Regions from separate parts of the Jeotgalibacillus sp. JSM ZJ347 genome, predicted to be linked through region 2. Evidence: riboswitches for the same ligand, from Rfam matches in the RefSeq annotation. Region 2 holds a riboswitch; each other region holds the start of a gene.

Region 1 (3,281 bases), on a different contig from region 2:
GACAGATCTTTTTTTAGCTGAGGGACTGAAAGTATTTGGTCCGACTAAAAAAGCCTCTGCAATTGAGGGCAGTAAAGCATTTGCAAAGGAACTGATGAAAAAATACAGCATCCCGACAGCCGACTACGAAACATTTACAAGCTTTCAGAAGGCATCTGATTACATAAAGAGTAAAGGGGCTCCGATCGTTATTAAAGCAGACGGTCTTGCAGCCGGTAAGGGTGTAGTCGTTGCAATGACTGAAAATGAAGCGCTTGAAGCAGCCGAGGATATGCTTGAACATAACCGCTTTGGTGACTCATCCGGTAAAATCGTAGTAGAAGATTTTCTGGATGGGGAAGAGTTTTCATTTATGTGTCTTGTCAACGGGGGATCTATTATTCCACTTGCGCTCGCCCAGGATCATAAAAGAGCATATGACAATGATAAAGGTCCGAATACGGGTGGCATGGGTGCATATTCACCTGTTGCGCATCTGCCTGCTGAAACAGAAGAAAAGGCAATGAATGAGATTATTGAGCCGGTTGTTCAGGCAATGATGAAAGAAGGGACGCCTTTTACAGGTGTGTTATATGCAGGATTAATTCTGACTGAAGGCGGCCCGAAAGTGATTGAATTCAATGCCCGCTTTGGCGACCCGGAGACGCAGGTTGTTCTGCATAGAATGAAATCTGACCTTGCACTGCTGCTGCTAAACTTGTTAAGAGGTGTAACGGCACAGGCTGAATGGAGTGATCATACGGTTATTGGCGTGGTCCTTGCATCAGAGGGATACCCGGGCTCCTATGAAAAAGAACATTCAGTCCAGACTATACTGGATGCGGAAACATTCTTCTATCACGCGGGTACAAAAGTACATGGCTCTGACATCGTTTCCGACGGAGGAAGAGTGCTCCTTGCTGCCGGATCAGGAGAGGGGATTGAATCGGCACGTGATGAAGTATATCGTGCGCTGGATTCAGTTCACACAGACCATTTTTTCTATAGAAAAGATATTGGCAGTAAAGCATTAAAAAGAAGTTAAAATTTTCAGAAAAATTAACTTATATGGAGCGATTGAGAGCATTTAGTTGAAAAACATTCTTTTTGCACCCTTTAAGAGCGTTTTTCCCTCTTGTATATCACTGACTATCACTTATAATGAGATTACATATATTCTTTATAGAGAACGAGAGGTGATCATATGGTGCGAAAAGAATGTCCTAAATGTATGCGCTCATCCTATAGCAGCGGGTCACGCGAAACCTGGATATGTCCGGTATGCGGTGAAGATCTCACTACATATCCGTCACTTAGAGCAATCTCTTATTACGAACTGAATCAGCATATTCGTCAATCTGTGTACCAGTATTCACCAAAATAAGTCAATTTGATATTGTAACACAAATTTAATGTTGAAAAAGTCAGAATATTTAGGTAAATATGACTATTTATTTACTTTAAACCAAGTGATAATATAAGTCTATAACATAATTCAATACTTAAACTCAAACTTTTAGCCCAATGTTGATCCCGGTGCCGCAATCGCTATGAGAGAACAGAAAAAGGCAAACCATCTGAAAGGATGGGACGCAAAGCTTACGGGTCTAAGGCCAATAAAGAGATAGGGGAGCTATGACGGCTGAGCCGCCTGAAGTACTGTAGAAAGTATTTTAGGAGGGGAATGTAATGGGTCATAAAAATGAAATCGATGTTGAATGGATGGCGCTAATTGAGGAAGCTGTACAAGCGGGAATTTCACAGGAAGAAATCAGAGATTTTCTGGAGAGTGCAGGTTCAGCCAATTGGAGGAGGAATGATTTAGTTGTTGGTTAATTCATACGCGAGACAATGAAAAAGCCTGTGCAAAGTTAGACGCTGCACAGGCTATTTTTGATTGATCCGCCATTTATTAAATTCAATAAACTCTTTAAATTGTTCTTTCGAGATCCCTGACTCCATCGCTGTCTTCGCAAGGTTTACCCATTCACTATCCACATTTTTTTCATCGCTGTCCGGATCCAGTAGAGAGTTGACCGTTACACCAAGTACAGGAGCTATTTTTTCTAAAAATTGGATAGAAGGATTTTTCTGAAGATTTCTCTCAAGAGAACTGATATATGATTTAGCAACGCCTGCCTGTTCAGCCAGTTCAGTCAGCGACATTTTCTTTTCTTTTCTTAAAGCTTTAACGCGGTCTCCAATCATGACAATCACTCTCTTTGCTTAAATATTCTTATATAAATAATATCATACAAATAAAAAAAGACCACTAATAACTGTAATTGAAAAAAATCATTTGACTGAATATTCAATATATTTTTTAACAACATATGATTAATACAGTAAATGTATATTTATCTATCGCACTTAAGAATATTTTAAGATGCTAAAGGAAAAGATTGATGATCAATATGGATTTAAATGTATTTTTTAAAAATAATGTTCACTTATGCACATAATCATTAAAAAGTCACATTTCTTTTGTGCGGTGACGCGTAAAATATGGTAAACTGAATGAAACTTTTAGAGGAATGCTTGGAGTGATGAGAGTGGAACAGAGATTCCCGTGGAAGATCAGTCATTTAAGAGGCCATACCTCCATTTTGGAAGGGAAAAAATCCCCTGATCTTGTACTTGCTGATGTAAATTATTTAAATTCGTCCCTTCATCAATGGGTGAGAGGGAATATATGGATCTATCAGGATAGAATTATTTATGCAGGGAGCGGTATGCCTGAGAAAATGAATGGAACTGAAGTGCTTCACCTTGAGGATAAATGGATTGTACCCGGTTATATTGAACCACATGTCCATCCATTTCAATTGTATAATCCGCAAAGTTTTGGAGAATATGCAGCGAAGCGTGGAACGACCACATTTATTCAGGATAATTTAATGCTCCTTTTATTATGCGACAAAAAGAAAGCGCTTCCTTTTATGCAGCAATTCAAAACTTCACCGCTGACTTACTACTGGTGGAGCAGGCTGGATTCTCAGACTGAGCTTCGCAATGAAGAAGAAGTTTTTACAAATGGTGAAGTGCTTTCCTGGCTTGATGACCCGAGCGTTTTACTTGCTGGGGAGCTGACTTCATGGCCTAAGCTTGCTGAAGGGGATGATCTGCTGCTGAGCTGGGTGCAGGAAGCACGTCTGCGATATAAGAGGGTTGAAGGTCACCTGCCGGGAGCATCAGAAAAGACGATTGCAAAAATGTCGTTGCTCGGTGTAACGGGAGACCATGAAGCGATGACAGGTGATGATGTGTGGAAGCGTCTTGAGCAGGGGCTTGCCGTGACGCTC
Region 2 (3,281 bases):
AAAGCCTTCAGCACCTCATCACCGGCAGGGTGACCATAAGAATCATTCACCTGCTTAAAATGATCCAAATCAACCATGGCGAACACAGCTGAACTCATATCACCATCAACCATTTTCTTCGTCACTTTCAGGACTTCCTGATCAAGACAGTCTCTCTTCAGCGCACCGGTCAAGAAATCATTTCTAATTTGCCTGAGGAGCATATTCCGTTGAAACATCCGGTTTTTTAAAAAAGGAATGATAATATTTTCATTTATCGGCTTTCCGATTACATCCAGTACACCCGTTTCATAAGCTGCGATTCTTTTTTCATCTGTCAATTCCCCGCTTACAAGCACAATTGGCGTAAGGTCTTTTCTGGCTTTCTTCATCATTTCACTGATCAATGGATCTTCACCTTCCGACAGCAAACCCAGATCAACGATCAATAAGTCCGGTGACAGATCATAGTAATGTTCCAGTCCCTTTGTGAGTGTCACTGCTGTAATTACCTGAAATTCGTGTTCTTCAAGAAAGCCTTTCATTCTTTTAAGAAACTCAACATCCTTTTCTATCATCAGAATGAATGGAATATCTTCGTATTGATAATCCTCTTCTCTCTGCAGGTCTTCTTCAAGCCGGTCAATCGTTGCCGCCTGCTGCACGATAGTCTCAGTTTGAGGTATTGAAAAAAATTTTCTCCATTCATTTCCTGATAATACCCGCATACTGTCTTCCTTAAGCTCCGACAGGGCCCGCTCAGCCTGATTGGATAGTTCTGTCAGTCCGATTGTTCCCGCTGTTCCTTTTAATCCATGGAAGAAGCGATAACACTCATCTTCAGTAACAGCGTCTTTTGCACTCCACTCCCTTACTGTCTGTTCGATTCTTTTATTCAACATCTCCTGATATTTTGTACTCATATGCTCCACATCCTATGTAAATGTTCGTATTTTCACATTAGCATTCTGTTCTTTTTTCCTATTATACAACTCTTTTAACAACGAAAAAAACTTTCCTTTTAATTTAAGGAAAGTTTTTTAAGTTTTAAGGCCTCAGAGTTTTCCAGCTTTCAGTATGATGAATGGCAAAACCTTTGAAACTCGCATAGTTCTTTACTTGATCGTATACTCGGTCCAGTTCCTGTTTCATCACAGCTTCGCCTTCCTGGTAAAAGGTCAGATAATCTCCTTCAGCTGTCATCCCCGTTTCCACTCCTATCGTGACAGGTTTCCCCAGCTTTTGACCGTGTTCCAGTTCATGCAGTGTTAATGGAATCAGCGCAGCCGCAGAATCGCGATAAGCCATGATTGTAACACTGTCCGTTTCCTTCTGAACCCAGTCAGAGAGTAACCCGGTTCCATATGTGTTTTTATATTTAATTTCATCAAACCAAAAAGGAACATCCGCTTCTATCCCGATATTTAATTGACCCGCTTTATCACCAGCCTCTTTCATCAGAGACTGATAGGCTTTAATCACAGTCGCACGTTTTGAATTCCACCCGCTGTACAGGTACGGTTCAACATCCAGATGAATTCCCTTAAAGTCAGCGTCTGCTGGTGAAGCCACCTGATATTGCTCTACCCAGCCAAGCAGCTGTCTCAGCTGCAGATATCCCTTTGGTGCAGCCCAGTCCGGTGCACCATCAAGCGCATACACGTCGATCCCTCTTGCTGTCGCACCTTGAATAAATGACCGGTAGACGTCAACGGAGACGTCATGATCAATCTGTACATATACTTTCGTTACCTGTTTTTCAGTTAAAAAGTTCAGTGTGTCAGGCGTTTCATTAATCAACGACCATGGGTTCCATAACCATGTGGCTCTTTCAATTGTTGAAGCTTTTGCAGGTATTGACATACTATACACCATTCCTACAATTAGACATACTAGCGCAGAACAAATCACCTTTTTCACGTTGTCCTCCATTCTATAAGGTGGGCCTCATAGAATGAGAACCCGGCAGCCAGACAACCATTTGACAGGTTCACGGCTTTGCGTCCTTCCCTTTCGGAGAAGTTTGCCCTTATCAGATTCGTTTGTAAAAATTATACGACCATTTAGAAGGGACGTCTACGCAAAAATAATTTGCATTATTTTTTCTCAGGCTTTAATAGCTGCATACGTTCATTAAATAACGTCGGGTATGAAAGAAAACCTAGCATTGCACTTGTCACAACCGCTGTGGTCAATAAAAGGAAGATAATCAACAGCTGAAACATGACTGCCTGCAGTGGGTCTGCACCTGCAATAATCTGACCGCTCATCATACCGGGAAGCTGAACAAGTCCGATTGTCTTCTGACTTTCGATTGTCGGAATTGTACTTGCCTGAATTGATGCAATCAGAGGCCGGTGAATGGCCTGTTTCGGTGTGCCGCCCAGTGATAGGATGAGCTCAGTCTCAGCTTCTTTTGATTCGATTTCAGAAGTGAAACGGTTTAAAAACAAGATTGATAAAACCATTGAGTTACCAATTACCATTCCGCTGATTGGAATTATATACTGCGCAGTAGCCGGTGTGATATTCAGACCGAGCAAAATGCCCTGCGTCAACACTTCAATAAATACAAATGTCACAATCAGCTTCCATGTGATGCCTTTAATCGAAACGCCTTTTTTACGCGCATTCTGAACTGCTGCACCAATAATCAGTAACACCATGAGAAAGATATAGAAAAAGTTCTCCGCATTAAATACAAACTGCAGAATATAACCAACTGCAAGGAGCTGGATGATCGCTCTTATCGTGGCAACAACTGCATCCTTTTCAAGACCGAGGTTCAGTGTTTTTGACAAAACAAGGGGAATCAATACGAAAATAAGTGATAAACCAAGTAAAAGAAAACTCATTCCGCTTCCCCCTTTACAAAGGTTTTAACTCTTGGGTTCTGCGGGTCCTTCAGCAGGCTGCTTTCACCTGTTTCTACGAGCTCCCCGTCCATCATGACCCAGGTGTATTCACCAATTGATAACGCCTGCCGCAGGTTGTGTGTGATCCACATGATCGTTGTCTGATAAGTTTCATTGATTCTGACAATCAGCTCTTCAACTTCCTGCTGGGATACACGGTCAAGCGATGAAGTAATCTCATCGAGAAGCAGAATCTCAGGCTTCATCACTAGTGTTCTTGCAATCGACACCTTCTGCCGCTGACCACCTGATAGGTCCTTTGCATCCCGTTCAAGAAAACTTTCATCAAGACCAACAAGCCTGATCATCTCTTCTGCTGTTTCATCGGAGAGCTCTTTACCCTGAAGTTCAAAGGGCAGCGCCATGTTTTTACGCACGGTACCCGGT
Region 3 (3,281 bases), 150 kb from region 2:
GAACCTTAAGTCGACAATCGTTTCTTCTGTTACCCGAATGGAAAAATGAATCAGCATAATACCAAGGACGCCACCTGCAAGTCCATCAATCCAATGCATTGCATTCTCTGGAATACGATCTTTGATGATTCGCCATTTTAATTGAAGATAAAAAAAGGTAAGTGCTAGGATAATGCAAATATTAAGAAATAGACCTTCAATGACTAAAATCATACCCTGTGTTCCCCCGTTCACATAATCCTGACATGTAACAACTAAATGAATGATATACATATATACTAACCGATCGTTCAGCTATCTGCATACTATTTTTACCGAATTTTCAGAATAAATAGTTCTATTTAACTATTAACGATTTTGTGTATATGTGTTAAATATTAGTATATAAATACGATGATTGATATAAAATCATTTAGGAAAGGGATGGTTTTTCTGGTCACTAAAAGTGAAAAAAATTTATATAAGCTTGCTAAGTTAGCTGAATCATCTAATAAAACGAAAGGAGAGTTTAAGACTTTTATCGAAAATAGAAAGAAAGATATTCATATGTCAAAGCTGGATGAAGAGAAGCGGGCGGTCAGAGAAATGATGATCATTCAGTCATATTTTTTGCAGTAATATAACCGAACGTTCGGTTGTCACTATAACGATTCTGATGAAAAAAAGTTGGTGAATTATGAACACGAAACTACTGATTATTCAAAGCGCAATTCGTCTTTTTGCACGGCGTGGCTATGAAGGGGCTTCAATCTCATTAATTTCAGAAGAATCCCAGCTCACAAAATCGTCTATTTACAGCCATTTTTCCAGTAAAGAAGATCTTTATATGAAAGCCCTCGATTACTTAATTAATTTTCATCAGCATTACTGGAGTCGGAAAAGGAGCAGCCTGAAATCTGCTACAACAGAAAAAGCATTAAGTGAAATTTTATGTAACGTCTATCAGACTTCCCAAAAAGAAACCTATTTGTCTGTTTTCTGGCAGCTCGCCCTGATTGCGCCTCCTTCTTCCTTTCAAGAAGACGTAAGTCAGAAAATGCTGCGATCAAAAAATATACTATTAACCTATCTTGAGGAAGTTTTTTTGCACGGGTTAACAACAAATCAAATTACCAGTGAGCACAGCCCCGTTTATCTTGCTCATTCTTTTTATTGCTTATTAGAAGGGGCTACACTGGCTCATTTATATGATTCTGTGACTGATAATGAAAAACTGCTGGAAGTGATGTTAAACATATTTTTGAACGGTATAAACATTAAAAAATAAATCATGCAGAGATGCGATGCACTGTAGTTTTATTTGGGCACTTAAATGACAGGGAGTCATTTGTGCAACCGGCTCTCTGGGAGGTGACTCAATGCAAAGGTCAGCGATCAATCATATAATCCTTCAGGAATCTGAAGAGTTGCTCAGCCAATTAGAAATACATGATGAATGTTCATATATTCATTCATTACAGACTACGGCATACTATATTCACTTTTGTGAATATCTTTCATTAGATCACTGCTTAACGGAAGCTGCAGTGCAATCTGTTTTATTTCATGATATCGGAAAATTAAAAATTCCTTCTGATCTTCTTCAGAAAACAACGAGTCTGACACAACATGAATGGTCACAGCTACAGGAACACCCGGCTTTTTCTTTGGATATTTTACAAGCGCATCAAAACATTCTGATTGATCCGGATATTGTACTGTACCACCACAAAAATATAGATCAGTCAGGCTATCCGAGGTCGAATAAACACATTAACTTAGGTGACGCTGTCCGTATTCTTCGCATCGTTGACAGCTTCGAAGCGATGACCGCTGAACGTCCATACGGGCATGTATTCTCAAGGGATGAAGCCTTATCCGAACTGAAAAAATACGCTGGTAAATATTATGATCAACGATTTATTGACGCCTTTTGCTCATTTTCAAAGTTATTTAGTCTTCCGCAGAAGAAGAGATCAAACGATCGACGATTTGACTGGTATGGGCTGTCATAAAAAAGCACTTCCTCAGTGTTGGAAGTTCTTTTCTGCAAATTAAAGTTTCTAGTATACCAGTCAGACATTCTCCAGCAGCGGCCGGTCCTGCAAATACATCGCTAGATCCTGACTTTTTCCATGTGTAATTTCTTCAGCAATTAACTTCGCCAGCACCTGCCCGTACACCATTCCATTATCGCCAAACGCAAATACAAAATAGCAGCCCGGAAATTCTTCATATTTTCCGACCGCAGGGACTCCATCCACAATCCCGCCATAAGATGAAGCCAAATAAAACTCAGGCTCAACTTTTATATCCGGAAACAATTGATTAAATTCCTTAATTAATTGACGTTTTTTATGAGTTAATTTACTATTTCTGTCTCCTTCTTCATCTGTGTTTTCATCTAATCCGCCTATAATGATCCTGTTGTCTTTTGTCGTTCTTACATATAAATAAGGCCGTGCGGTATCCCAGAGGATTGTCCGGTTATACCATTCTGACAGGTCCTCAACCGGATTTGTGGTGACAGTAAAGGTGCTTGCAAAGGAAGCTTTTTTCTCTTTTTTAATATCCATGCCTTCATATCCTGCCGCAAAGATTACGTGCCGTGCCTCGATGGTATAGCCGTTCTTTGTAGTCACAATCATATTGCCGGTTTCCCGATCAAAGTGCTGTCCATTCATTTCAGTATGTTCGAATACACGTACACCCTGTGCGACCGATTCTTCAAATAAGGCGTGCGTATAGGTGAACGGGTTGATTTCCCCGTCATTGTAGGAGTAAATCGCAGCTTCCCGGCTGAAAGGGTACTTCGCTTCAATCTCATCTCTTTTTAAAAAGTCGACCTCACAGCCATGCTGTTTTAAATAATCATATTCCTTTCGCAGCTTGTACACGTCTTCCGGGCAACTTGCAGAATAAAGGGTGTCTCTTCTGGTGAATTCACAGTCAATGTTTGTATGACTGGACGTTGCTTCAATTTCATCAATTGCTTCCTTCAGCAACTTTAAATGTCTCGCAATGTAGTCTTCTCCAAAGGTATTCACTAAACTGGTGAACATCTTCTCACCGGAATATTGAAGTATGGCAGTATTTGTGACAGTGCTGCCGCTCGCGATCCTTGATTTTTCAATTACAACGACATCGAGATCGTGATCAGCAAGATGATACGCGCACTGTGCACCTGAGCTGCCACCGCCAACAATCAAGACGTCACAGGACAGGTCTGTTTCTAACGAGGGATAAGCTGGTGCATCTGGAAAAGTAGTTGGCCAGTAATAGGTACCGGTTTGACGTTTCAT

The links. A riboswitch is a leader RNA that binds a small molecule or an ion and turns the genes downstream of it on or off. The one in region 2 is predicted to bind cyclic di-GMP.
Region 1: linked by a shared signal. The riboswitch ahead of ACH6CZ_RS14550 (anti-repressor SinI family protein) and the one ahead of ACH6CZ_RS07195 (amidase) in region 2 are both predicted to bind cyclic di-GMP.
Region 3: linked by a shared signal. The riboswitch ahead of ACH6CZ_RS06445 (HD-GYP domain-containing protein) and the one ahead of ACH6CZ_RS07195 (amidase) in region 2 are both predicted to bind cyclic di-GMP.

What each region holds. Positions count from the first base shown of each region.
Region 1 covers NZ_JBISEN010000006.1:67,954-71,234, reverse strand. The annotation lists gene purD (phosphoribosylamine--glycine ligase) at 1-1,024, shown strand, start outside; cyclic di-GMP riboswitch class I at 1,537-1,634, shown strand; gene ACH6CZ_RS14550 (anti-repressor SinI family protein) at 1,669-1,815, shown strand; gene ACH6CZ_RS14545 (helix-turn-helix domain-containing protein) at 1,867-2,187, opposite strand; gene ACH6CZ_RS14540 (adenine deaminase C-terminal domain-containing protein) at 2,526-3,281, shown strand, end outside.
Region 2 covers NZ_JBISEN010000002.1:257,724-261,004, reverse strand. The annotation lists gene ACH6CZ_RS07200 (diguanylate cyclase) at 1-902, opposite strand, end outside; gene ACH6CZ_RS07195 (amidase) at 1,027-1,899, opposite strand; cyclic di-GMP riboswitch class I at 1,941-2,017, opposite strand; gene ACH6CZ_RS07190 (ABC transporter permease) at 2,076-2,834, opposite strand; gene ACH6CZ_RS07185 (ABC transporter ATP-binding protein) at 2,831-3,281, opposite strand, start outside.
Region 3 covers NZ_JBISEN010000002.1:106,294-109,574, forward strand. The annotation lists gene ACH6CZ_RS06435 (GGDEF domain-containing protein) at 1-213, opposite strand, end outside; gene ACH6CZ_RS06440 (TetR/AcrR family transcriptional regulator) at 677-1,267, shown strand; cyclic di-GMP riboswitch class II at 1,268-1,350, shown strand; gene ACH6CZ_RS06445 (HD-GYP domain-containing protein) at 1,359-1,994, shown strand; gene ACH6CZ_RS06450 (NAD(P)/FAD-dependent oxidoreductase) at 2,055-3,281, opposite strand.